4 regions of the Marisediminitalea sp. genome follow, and region 2 is predicted to be linked to each of the others. Evidence: predicted binding sites of a transcription regulator. Region 2 holds the regulator's gene; each other region holds the start of a gene.

Region 1 (3,135 bases), on a different contig from region 2:
TCCTGAGTGCCATCATATTGAAGGGACCAAAGCCCAGCAGGATACGCTGGTAGACTGTCCTAAATGCAAAGAAGGTCATTTAATCGACCGAACCAATAAATACGGCAAACGGTTTTTTGCCTGTAATCGTTATCCTCAATGCCGATATGTGGTAAATTTCGCCCCCGTACCAGAACCCTGTCCGGCATGCGGCTGGGCAATTATGGTAGACAAAAAGGGGCAGTTGGTTTGCCCACAGCCCCTGTGTGGATTCAAACAACAACGCGAAGATTAGAGGTGGTGATATGAATCAGGTGTCGACCCCAGTGGATCCTGATGTCTCAGCGTTTGAACAAGGCGAATTATTAATTTACGCAACAGAAGCAGTGATGGGCATTGGTTGTGATCCCAATAATGAAGCTGCCGTGAAAAAACTGCTCGCCATTAAGCAACGCCCGGTAGAAAAAGGGCTTATTCTGGTGGCCAGCAATTATTCGCAGCTATTACCTTTTGTTGATGATAACGCGATCCCACAGGACCGCCGCTTTGCTATATTTTCCTGTTGGCCGGGGCCGGTAACTTGGCTATTGCCAAAGTCTGCTACCGCACCACAGTGGGTAACCGGTGAGCACGACAAAATCGCAGTGCGCGTGTCTGCACACGAAGGGGTAAAAGCCCTGTGCGATAAACTCAATGGACCTATAGTCTCTACCAGCGCTAATCCAAGTGGCGACGAACCCGCACGCACAATCGAACAAGCCAAAGCATACTTCGGAAACAGTGTACATTACGTGCCTTCAGAAGTGGGCGGGGCTGCACAACCCTCTATGATCAAAGACGCCATGACCGGCGCCATTATCCGGAATGCCTAATGCAAAATGAAGCCATTAACACAGAGTCTGTTATTGCGTCAGTAAAGCAATTTCTACTCGCGCTACAAGACAATATTTGTCATACGCTTGAACTGGCTGATGGCAAGGGGCAATTCATTGAGGACAGCTGGGAGCGCGAAGAAGGCGGCGGTGGCCGTTCCCGCGTTATGCGCCACGGCGCTGTTATAGAGCAGGGCGGGGTAAACTTTTCTCACGTGTTTGGCACTCAAATGCCTGCTTCTGCAACCGCATCGCGTCCTGAGTTGGCCGGCCGGAGCTTTCAGGCCATGGGCGTGTCGTTAGTCATCCATCCGCATAATCCTTATATTCCTACCTCGCACGCGAATGTCCGGTTCTTTATTGCCGATAAACCCGGCGAAGCGCCTATCTGGTGGTTTGGTGGAGGCTTTGATCTCACGCCTTTCTACCCGTTCAAAGAAGATGTCCAGCATTGGCATCAGGTGGCAAAGAACCTCTGTCAGCCATTTGGCGATCAGGTCTACCCGGAATATAAAAAATGGTGTGATGATTACTTCTTTCTGAAACACCGCAATGAAACGCGAGGCGTAGGCGGCCTGTTCTTTGATGACCTTAACCACTGGGAATTCGAGAAGTGCTTTACCTTTATGCAAGCTGTGGGTAACGGCTATCTTGACGCGTACGTACCGATTGTAGAAAAGCGCAAGGCCATGCCTTACGGAGAACGCGAACGTCAGTTCCAGCTATATCGTCGCGGACGTTACGTAGAATTTAATCTGGTGTTTGACCGCGGAACCTTATTTGGATTGCAAACCGGTGGTCGCACCGAATCTATCCTAATGTCCATGCCACCTTTAGCCCGATGGGAATATTGCTACGAAGCGCCAGCGGGCTCTCCTGAAGCAAAACTGCAGAATTGGTTGAAACCCATCGACTGGTAAAATCAACCCTGTTCGGTGATTCGGGTTGATACAGATCAACTCGAAATCACTGATACTAAAACGTATTTTCAAACTTGTTTTAGATCAACATTTTGATTTTGGTGAAGCGTAAAGTACGCCTCATCAAGTTAAAACAAGTGAGAAAGTACAATGAAAAAATCAACCTTAGCCACAATGGTACTGGCCGCGTTAATCTCAGCGCCTTCTGCGTTTGCCTATGAAGCAGGCGATATTCTGGTACGTGCCGGTCTGACTACCGTGGCGCCTAATGATGACTCCAGCAACGTCAATGTCGATGCGTTAGGCGGTAATGTGGGAATGGGCGTGGAAGTCGACTCTAATACCCAGATAGGCCTGAACTTAGTGTACATGCTGAATTCAAACTGGGGTGTTGAAGTACTTGCTGCAACCCCGTTTACCCATGATGTTACGCTGATCGATACTGCCGACAATGGCCTTGGCCTGGGTGATGGCAAACTGGCTGAAGTGACGCACCTACCGCCTACCGTTAGCGCGGTCTATTTCTTCGATACACAAAGTGCCTTAACACCTTATGTCGGGGTGGGTGTTAACTACACTATTTTCTTCGATGAAGAATTTACCAATGCACGTGAAGACCAAACCTTTCAGGACTTATCGCTGGATTCATCATTTGGTCTGTCAGCACAATTGGGTTTCGACTACCAAATTGACGACAAATGGTTAATCAATGCGTCAGCGCGCTACATTGCCATCGATACAACCGCCACGTTTACGGTTGCGGATGTAAAAGGCAGCGTTGATGTGGATATCGATCCGTTCGTCTATACCCTGTCTTTGGGTTACAAATTCTAATAAACGCGTTTATCGGTTTCACCTTGTGTTTTTGCACTGCCTGTTGCCCTTCTTCGGAAGGGCTTTTTTTATGCCTCGGTGTTAACCATGTGATCAGCAAGCTGGTCCAAAGCCGCTAACAATTGATTTGCCAAAGCGATATCCGATACATTTTCATACATGGCTTTCTTTATGCAGTACATCCACTGTACTTTTAATGCAGGGGTTACCGTAAAAGGCAGGTGGCGAGCACGCAAGCGCGGGTGGCCGCGTTGTTGTTCGTACTCATTTGGGCCGCCGAGCCACATAGTCAGGTAAAGGCCAAAGACATGCCTTATTCTGTCCAGCGGTTGCGGGTGGATCGCAAGCAGCTCTGCTGCAATCGGATCGGTTTCCATGATGTCATAAAAGCGGTTGGCAATGGCATGCGCTACTTTTTCACCGCCTATTGCTTGATAGGGGGTAACAACATCAGTAGAGTTGGCAGTCGATTTCTTGCCCATTCCTAATTTAGATAACAATCCCATGAAAAAATACGCCGTTTTTGGAAA
Region 2 (3,135 bases):
ACTGAGACGGTGCAACCGTGCCCAAAGAATTGACCTGTAAACTCATTAATCTAGCGACCTGTAACTGCTCAGCCACTATTGTATCACCATCATTATGTGCATAGAAGAATCGCTATGCAGACAGTGCTCAGGATATGTTAAACGCCAGTAAGGGTTATAACCTTACCGGCGATTCAAATCCGTCAGGTTTAATAGCCAAGACGTCGCAGTTAAGCTCATCAATGACGTGTTCCGCTGTGTTGCCAATTAATGCAGCTGAAATACCCACTCGGCCTACTGTGCCAATAATAACCAGCTCTGCGTCAATGTTTTTAGCGACAAACGGGATGACTTTTTCTGGTAGCCCTTCTTTCACATGACAATTGTCCAACGGGATGCCAAACCGTGTGCTGTGCCTCTCCATTTCTTCAAGGTGGTGATTCTTCACCGACGCATTGTAACTTTCCGGATCAAACTCAGGCACTTCAATGGCAATATTAAGGGGGGTGCCGGGATAGCTATTCGCCAAATGCACATGACCGCTCAGTAATTTTGCGTAATCCTGGGCAATTTCGGTAATTTTGTCGTTGAGTTGTGCGTGCTCGCGATCCTCTGTACCCACATTCACTGCTGCAATAATATTACCATCAGCCGGCCAGTCGTGGTCTTTCACCAACAACACAGGAGTGGGGCATTTGCGTACCAAATGCCAGTCAGTGGGGGTGAAAATGACTGAGCGAAGATCGTCGTGGGAACGCGTGGCTTTTACTACAATATCGGCCTTATCATTAATAGCATGACGGATGATGGCTTCATACGGCCGATTATCCCATTCCACAACAGCCTGAATATTGCCTGAGTAGTCAGCAAGCTGTTGCGTAAGCCATTCAGTGCGCTCTTTCACAACCGCGGCTCGCATTGCTTCACGTTCTTCTCCCGACAACATGGTCGTCATTTCATAGGAAAAATCGTAGATAGTCATGAATGCGGTAATACTGGCGCCGGTTTTGCCTGCCAGCTCGACGGCTCTCGACAGGGCTGGCTGTGTTTCGCGCTCGGATTCTACAACGGCAAGTATATGTGTGTAATTGATCATGACAGCCTCCAGACAAAGTGCTCATTATGAGTGTATGCCCAGAGTGCCATCTTCACCAGTTTTTGATGTTGCGGTGGATCAACGGATGGGATTAATCCACTGTGGTAGTAGGAATGTCCATGCTGTGGAGCTTAGCGTCCATCGATTCGAAATCGAGAATCGTAATGAGTTTGCCTTCTACCTGGATAATGCCTTCTTTTTGGAAGCGCGTAAGTAAACGAGAGATAGTTTCTACCGTTAAACCAAGGTAGTTACCAATTTCATTTCGGGTCATGCTCAGGTTGAATTGACGTGGCGAGAAACCGCGCTCTTCAAAACGTTTGGACAGATGCGCCAGGAAATAGATTAAACGCTCTTCGGCAGTGCGTTTATTTAACAGCATCATCAGGTCGTGATCGTGTTTAATTTCAGCACTCATAAAACTCATGATCTGGTGGCGCAATTTAGGGAATTGTACGGCCATTTTATCGAGGGTTTCATAAGGCAGTTCGCATACCATGGCCGTTTCGAGCGCTTGCGCGTAACTCTGGTGAGTATTGCCGCGAAGGGCATCGAACCCAATGATATCGCCGGGGAAATGAAAGCCAATGATTTGTTCTTCGCCGTCTTTGCTGCTCACAAATGATTTGAACGAGCCCGCACGCACAGCGTAGAGTGAAGTGAAGGTATCACCGGCCTTTACAAGCTTGTCGTGCTTGTGAAGCGGCTTTTTGCGCTCGATAATGTCATCCAGCGAGTCCAGTTCTGTCTTGTTCAGAGAAACAGGCAAACACAAGTGGCTAAAACTGCAGCTCTGACAATGAATAGAGAATTCTGAACCTTTTGACATAATGCAACGTCTCCGTGTAAACGTAGGCCTAACTAATACTATTTACAGTGCGATAAATCAAGAAAATCGCATATATAATTAACGTAACCGCAATGAATGTCCGGGTACGTGGTGTTCGCAACAAGGCCAGTATGCCATTAGCGCTAAAACTCACTGCAAACAAAGCGGGCAGGGTACCAAGGCCAAACGCCATCATCAATAGTGCACCTTGCAATGCGGTGCCTGCAGACAACGACCAGGTTAACGTTGAATAGACTAAGCCACAGGGTAACCACCCCCAAATTATGCCATACGGTAGTGCCGATAACGGACTTTTAAAGGGTAAAAAACGTTTGGACAATGGCTGCAAGCATTGCCATAAACCACGCCCGAGTGTTTCGACTTTCGCCAGCCCACGCCACCATTGCGCCAGGTAAAGTGCCATCGCAATCAGCATAAAGGCACTAAACAACTGAAAACCTACCAATAGGGACTTTACTGAGCTTTGCGCAATGCTGCCAAGGGCCCCGGTTACTGCACCGGCAAGGGTATAACTTAGTATTCTGCCTGCGTTGTAACTGAAAACAAACGGCGTCGGAGACTTACCTTGTGGTATGGCGGCTGTCAGCGCACCGGCAAAGCCGCCACACATGCCAAAGCAATGCACTGAGCCTGCAATCCCTACCATAAAGGCAGACAGTAACGAAAACTCAGTCATGTGTGCTTGTTTTTGTTTGCTGTTCTGCTGGCGGAGCGGATTTGGGGTCTTGCTGTTCAGTTTGTTTGTCGTCAGCCAGGTCGTCATCGAACAAGATGCTGTAACCCTGACGCTCAAGGTCGTCAAACTGATTTGAGCGAACCGCCCAGAAAAAGATACCGATAGCCAACGCAACTAATAGAATAGCCAAGGGAATGAGGACGTAGATAATGCTCACAATATGCTCTTATTTCAACAGCCGGGTAGAATTGGTAACCACTATGATACTACTAAGTGACATCCCAATCACGGCCATCCAGGGTAATAACAGACCCGACACGGCAAAAGGCAGAATTAGCAGGTTATAACCGACTGCCCATAGAATGTTCTGACGAATCTTTGAGCGCGTTTGTTGAGCCAGTTTCAACAATGGCGGCACGGTACTGAGTGATTCACTCAGCAGCACCACATCCGCGGCATTTCTGGCAACGTCGGTGGCATTGTCAACCGCCAGGGAAACATCTGCACTGGCGAGTACCGGCGCATCATTAATGC
Region 3 (3,135 bases), on a different contig from region 2:
GCCATGGGCGCAGCCGCCATGGCTGCTAATAGCATGGCGCCAATAATAGCAAGATGCGCACGGTAAGGTAATTGTAACGCAGCGGCATCAACCGCCGAGGTGGCAAAAATCAGCAACGGAATAAACACCGGTATCAGCAATAAAGCCAGTAACACCCCGCCCCGTTGCAAGCCAACCGTCAACCCAACCGCTATCGCCCCAACCAGGGATAACAAGGGCGTACCCAGCAGCAGCGTTAGCATCAGTGCTGTGTACATCTGTACGGTTAAATTCAGAAAAAGTGCTAATAGCGGCGATAAAATCAACAGCGGCACAAAACTCACCAGCCAGTGCACCAATACCTTCACTGCCGAAATGGCCCAGACAGACTGTCCACTAAGCAGATACTGCTCCATGGAGCCGTCCCAAAAATCGTCGCGAAACATACGATCCATGGCCAGAAGCGACGACAATATGGCCGCAATCCATATGACGCCTGGACCGATTTTTTGCAGCGTGGCAGGCCCGGGGCCTACGCCAAGCGGAAACAGGGTTACCACCATCAACAAAAACATCAGGGGTTGCGCAAGTTCAGAGCGCTGCCGAAATGCCAGAGCTAAGTCACGCTTAAAAATGCCGCTCCAGAGCGCCTTCATATGCGATACTCCAGATCCAATAACGTAACCGGCCCGGCAACATCACTCAACGCTTGATGCGAGGTGGTAATCACTGTACCACCCTGTTCAACATGAGATTTCATGTGTGCTTCCAGCAATTTTATTCCGCTTATGTCGAGCGCAGTAAAAGGCTCATCCAGAATCCAGATGTCAGCAGACTTTAACCATAAGCGGGCCAATGCCGCTCTGCGCTGCTGGCCGGCCGATAGCATGCGAACGGGAATATCCTCAAGCCCGACTAAACCTAATGTCGTTAATACCTCGTACGCGGTTTCGAGTGAAAAGCCGATGCTATGTTGGGCACACCAGTACTGTAGGTTCTCAATTGCAGACAAGGCACTGTTTAGTCCGGGTTTATGACCGATATAGGTAAGTGAAGCATGAAACTGGGGGAGACACTCCGCGATGGGCACATCGTTAAACAGGATATCCCCTTGGTCAGGAAGCGATAGTCCGGTAAGCAGTCGAAGTAAGCTGGTTTTACCTGCACCATTGGGGCCACGCAGATACGTCAGACTGCCTGCCGGCAAGGTAAACGACAAGTCAGCAAACAACACTCTGTCCCGTTTTACACATGTTAGCCCATGTGCAGTTAGTCCTGCCAAGATAATTCCTGTTTCACTTCGTTAAAAAAATCGCAGCATTCTACCATATTTAGGTGTAATCGCATCTTACCTGAAAGACTGTTCGGCGAATTTCTGATCTAATTCAATCTTCTGAAGGATTGACAGCGTTAAATTGTCGGGAGGAAACATAGGTCTGATAATTTCTCGTTCTGTTAGCTAGCCAGTTATACTCATACAATTGCAAAAGGTGCCGATAACGATTTATGCAACTGACTCCGTCCACACAAAGCTTGTCACCTGAGTCCAGACAAGCACTGTTATCCGCCCTCAGCGAAGCCGGCATGAAGCCCGAAGCTATTGCGCGATTTGCGCAATTGATGCAAGTCGCCCAGCCTACACAGTCAAACAGCCTTCGCACTTTTTCTACCACGCTGCAAAATATCGACAAGACGTTGTTGGTGGAGGTTGCAAAACAATTAGCAATAAAACCGCGCGACCAATTATTACTTTTACGTTTGCCAACGACCTTGCCTGTAGTAAACGCACAGGGACTGCCACAATCCATTGCGCAACTGGCACCAACCCTGACACTCCCTACTGATGTAACACTGCTTGCCAAACTAGACCAGCAACGCATCTCACAACCTATCGACAATGCTTTATTACAACAATTGTCGAGGCAACTCGCTTCCGGCGCAACTCAACCCCTGCAGATCAAAGCGACTATCGCTGAAGTTAGTCCGACTAATCTGCAACTCAAGGTGTCAGCGGGTGACACTAAAATACTCTCTTTACCGAAAGCTACACTGGAACAAGCCCCCAGCGGTCCAACTGCTAATGATCTGGTTGTTGGTAAATCGGTCATTGTTGAAGCCAAACCGGTGAACGGCAAGTGGGACATTAAGTTACGATTCGATAGTGACTCTGTAAAACAAGGCGAGCTTTCTAAATCGACCGAACAGTCACAGCTAAACACAAGAACCACGATAAATACCCTGAAAGTAAACAATGATAGTGCAGTACTAAACGTATTATCTCAGGCCCAACTTCATCAGCAGGGAATGAAAATCGAGCACATCAATCAGTTACCTGAAAAGGTCGTTAGTCAGCTCGCCAGCCAACTTCAGCAAGCACTAAAAACAAGCAGTGAAGCCATGCCTGTTACTCTGCAAGTTACAGGAAAACAACTCACTGCCCGCTTATTGAAAACACAGCCGCAATTGCTCGATACATCACCGGATAAAGCGTTGATGGCGGCTTTGCCCAGAGCGAGTCAGCAAGCTATTCAAGCATTGCAACTCTCCGCTGCTCAGCTATTAAAAGTCCCCCAAGCACCTATCCAACTAACGGGAAATTCTGACATTTCAAAAGGACTTCCGATTCAAAACCCGTCTATGTCGGACAAGATTGATGGTATTTCTAGTGAGCCAAAACAAGCTGCTAGCGATGTATCTGGACAGGCGGATAAACGTGTTCAGGCAGCCGCTTTAAGCAACGACAAACCACTTGCAAGCCTGCTACAAACGCAGGCTCCAGGTGTTAGGAATGATGTGCAGCAGCTCATTCAGACATTACTTCGTTTTAATGCAGTAAATGTTGAACCCATCTCTACCAACATTGGTGATTTGACGCAATCGCTACAGAAAATCGCTAATCAAGGTAATACAGAAAGTAAGCAAGTACTTACAAGCATCATTCAAAAATTGCTTCCAACCAGCCCAGTATCTGATACAGCAGGTACAGAAGTATCCATAGACAATGTAAAAAGTGAGATGCAGCCAGCACAGGTTAAAGCGCTTCAACAAGAGGCCATTTCGCCACAGGTGCTCAGACACTTATTTACCTCGCCAGCGTGGTTACAGTCACCCTCGGTGTTAACATCTTCTCAGCCGGGACAGGGCATGCTGGGCGGT
Region 4 (3,135 bases), on a different contig from region 2:
TATTACATCGTTAGGGCGTCAGGCTGCGCAACTTCCCGTGCAACCCCGCACAGCCAGCATGCTACTGAAGGTGAAAGCCCTGACGGATGAAACCGGCGACAGTGACTGGCTGGTGGCTGGTGGGGTAATAGCAGCGCTCAGTGAAGACCCGCCCAAGTATTCAGGGTGGGATGTACATCTTTGCCTCAAGCAGTTGCAAGGTCAGGCGAGACAAAGGGTGACAGAACAAGCGCTGCGCCTGGTGAATCTCTTGCGAGGCAAAGTAGACAAGTCATCATTTTTCAAGGTGGATGAGACTAAATTGGCAGTGGCCATTGGGTTACTCAATCCCGATTGGCTAGCGTGTAAGCAATCCAATGGCACCTTTAAACTGGCCCAGGGTGTAGGTGCTGAGCTCTCAGCGGACGCCTATTTCAATGGCGACTGGCTGGCAGTCTTGTCGGGACAACGCCGGGGCGCATCCATGCAAATTCGTTTAGCCCAGCCTATCGATATTTCGGTATTAAAAACGCATTTCGCAAATGGATTTAGTGAAAAAGAAGCCTTTTTTTACGATGCAACTGCCGATTCCCTGCGCGCGGAATCTCAGCAGTGCTTTGGTGAAATTGTGCTAAGTCGTCAGCCACTGGCAAAAGCCGGTGTCTCGTCTCGAGGTGATTTCTGGCGGGAATGGTTGTCAGGAAAGCCTCTGAAAGACTGGCCAAATAACGCGGTACTTATGCCAACAATACACCGCTTGTGCATGGCAAGAACGCTTAATCTTGAATGCAAGCACTACGGCGAAACGCACACCTGGCCTGAACCTACCGCTGGTTGGATACTAGCCTGTGAAGCCGTACACAGTGCATTGCAACACTGCCAGTCCGTGGCACAACTGAAACAACTTCCCTGGGACAAACTCCTGTTTCAATCAATGCCCTGGCCACTGCAGGAAGCGCTAAACAGCCAGTTGCCAGACGCAATAACGGTACCCAGCGGAACCCGCCGCGCGCTGCGCTACGACAGCCCGACCCGAGTTGTATTGTCAGTGAAAATGCAGGAAGTATATGGCAGCAGTGAACCCGTGTGCATTGCCAACGGGCGTCAGACTGTTACCGTTGAATTACTCTCTCCCGCAAACCGGCCCATTCAGACCACCGATGATCTGCCTGGCTTTTGGAAAGGCAGCTACGTCGAGGTGCGCAAGGAAATGAAAGGCCGTTACCCCAAACACATCTGGCCGGAAGATCCGACCACTGCTCAAGCGACGATTCGAACTACCAAGCCTAAGTAACTGATTCGTAATATTTATTTGCTACTTTGTTCTTTTGGCTAATTGACATCGATCAATGAAACCCCGACCAAGGTCTGATTTTCCCATTGTCAGATTAGGTTTATAGATGGTTATATAGTAAACGGTTATTTGGTAAGCAATAGCAAAAGAGGAAACAGCATGAGCAGAGTAGCACTCGTCACAGGTGGGACACGAGGGATTGGTGAAGCAATTTGTACTACGTTAAAAGCCGCAGGCTATACGGTAGTTGCTAACTATGGTGGGAATGATCAAGCCGCGCAGGAATTTACCGAGCGTACGGGGATCGCAGCAATGAAGTTTGATGTGTCAGACTTCGAAAAAACCAAAGAAGCAATTTCGCAAATTGAAGCAGACTTTGGACCAGTGGATGTGCTCGTGAACAATGCGGGGATTACCCGCGATGGCACAATGCATCGAATGACCTTTGAGCAATGGAATGCGGTGATTCAAACGAACCTTGCGTCGTGTTTCAACACATGTCGCGCGGTGATTGAAGGTATGCGTGAGCGTAGCTTTGGTCGCATTGTGAACATCGGCTCAATCAACGGACAGGCCGGCCAGTATGGGCAAGTAAACTATGCTGCGGCAAAATCCGGTATCCACGGTTTTACCAAGGCACTGGCTCAGGAAGGGGCAGGCAAAGGCATAACTGTTAATGCCATTGCACCAGGTTACATCGATACTGATATGGTACGCGCTGTACCTGAAGATGTACTGGCTAAAATCGTTGCAAAAATTCCGGTGGGTCGTTTAGGCAAACCAGAAGATATTGCCGAAGGTGTATTGTTCCTGATCCGGGATGAGTCCAGCTTTATTACCGGCTCAACGCTGTCGATTAACGGCGGCCAACACATGTATTAATTTGCTTACAATAATAACGTACATGAGTTAACGGAGGTTCAAGTGCCTGATTTTTGCTGTTCTCAGGCACTTTGAAACACAACGGCTCAAGAGTTAGGGGTAATCGTTACGCCCAACGCTTCCATAACCGACAAGGACGGAAAACCATCGGCTACCATGTCCTGACTTAACTGGAACTGTCTTATACCTTCACGGGTCGCAGGGCCAAGAATACCGTCAGCGCCACCCACATCAATACCACGTGCATTAAGACTTTGCTGCAAGGCAATTATATGATTCCGGCTATACGCAGGCAGATCCGGTAAAGAAGCAATCATTTTCCCGTCACCTGCAATTCGATCTGCGAGTCGCCCTACGGCAATCGCGTAGAACTCTGAATTGTTCCAGCGCATGATCACTCTGAAATTAGGGTAGGCCAGAAAAGTGGGTCCCTCATGACCCGCTGGCATGACAAGATAGCTGGCAATATCACTCTCGCCTAATGCATCACCTTTAGCTTTGGTGACACCCATGTCATTCCATTCTGTGACAGATTTACGGTTACTGTAACCCAACAGGCGATAATCAAAACTCTCGGGTAGCATGACTTCGCGTCCCCACCGGAACCCCGGCTGCCAGCCGAGCTGTGCCAGGAAGTTTGCCGCGGAGGTCAACGCATCTGCTTCACTGTCCCATAGATTGATCTGGCCGTCATTGTCACCGTCAACGGCGTAGGCGGCGTAAGCTGAGGGCATAAACTGGGTATGACCCATTGCGCCTGCCCAGGAGCCTACCATGCGTTCCTGATCCAGCGATTGCGCTTCCAGCAGTTTTACGGCGGTAATCAGTTCTTTGCTGAAGAACGTGCTACGGCGCGGATCACAAGCCAGTGTTGCCAGTGAATCAAGTACAGGCATTTTGCCTTTGTAGCCGCCAAAGTTTGTTTCAAGCCCCCAGAAAGCTAACAGATAATGGGCAGGGATACCGTATTTTTTTGTCAG

What was found. The regulator FNR, encoded in region 2, switches genes on or off when oxygen is low (the NO sensors DNR and NnrR bind a similar motif). The targets are predictions, from matches to a motif close to TTGATCTAGATCAA.
Region 1: the regulator FNR is predicted to act here: its motif matches at 1,797-1,810, upstream of AC4MRN_RS07895 (OmpW family outer membrane protein).
Region 3: the regulator FNR is predicted to act here: its motif matches at 1,355-1,368, upstream of ccmA (cytochrome c biogenesis heme-transporting ATPase CcmA).
Region 4: the regulator FNR is predicted to act here: its motif matches at 1,316-1,329, upstream of phbB (acetoacetyl-CoA reductase).

The regions. Positions count from the first base shown of each region.
Region 1 is NZ_CFIDRX010000043.1:20,863-23,997, forward strand. It holds gene AC4MRN_RS07880 (DNA topoisomerase family protein) at 1-274, shown strand, start outside; gene tsaC (L-threonylcarbamoyladenylate synthase type 1 TsaC) at 285-851, shown strand; gene hemF (oxygen-dependent coproporphyrinogen oxidase) at 851-1,771, shown strand; gene AC4MRN_RS07895 (OmpW family outer membrane protein) at 1,922-2,605, shown strand; gene AC4MRN_RS07900 (group II truncated hemoglobin) at 2,674-3,111, opposite strand; gene aroE (shikimate dehydrogenase) at 3,110-3,135, shown strand, end outside.
Region 2 is NZ_CFIDRX010000052.1:15,555-18,689, forward strand. It holds gene ttcA (tRNA 2-thiocytidine(32) synthetase TtcA) at 1-46, opposite strand, end outside; gene uspE (universal stress protein UspE) at 155-1,075, opposite strand; gene fnr (fumarate/nitrate reduction transcriptional regulator Fnr) at 1,167-1,904, opposite strand; gene AC4MRN_RS08815 (sulfite exporter TauE/SafE family protein) at 1,933-2,601, opposite strand; gene ccoS (cbb3-type cytochrome oxidase assembly protein CcoS) at 2,594-2,818, opposite strand; gene AC4MRN_RS08825 (heavy metal translocating P-type ATPase) at 2,828-3,135, opposite strand, start outside.
Region 3 is NZ_CFIDRX010000077.1:11,532-14,666, forward strand. It holds gene ccmB (heme exporter protein CcmB) at 1-635, opposite strand, end outside; gene ccmA (cytochrome c biogenesis heme-transporting ATPase CcmA) at 632-1,261, opposite strand; gene AC4MRN_RS11360 (hypothetical protein) at 1,486-3,135, shown strand, end outside.
Region 4 is NZ_CFIDRX010000059.1:8,719-11,853, forward strand. It holds gene hrpB (ATP-dependent helicase HrpB) at 1-1,273, shown strand, start outside; gene phbB (acetoacetyl-CoA reductase) at 1,433-2,155, shown strand; gene AC4MRN_RS09520 (lytic murein transglycosylase) at 2,242-3,135, opposite strand, start outside.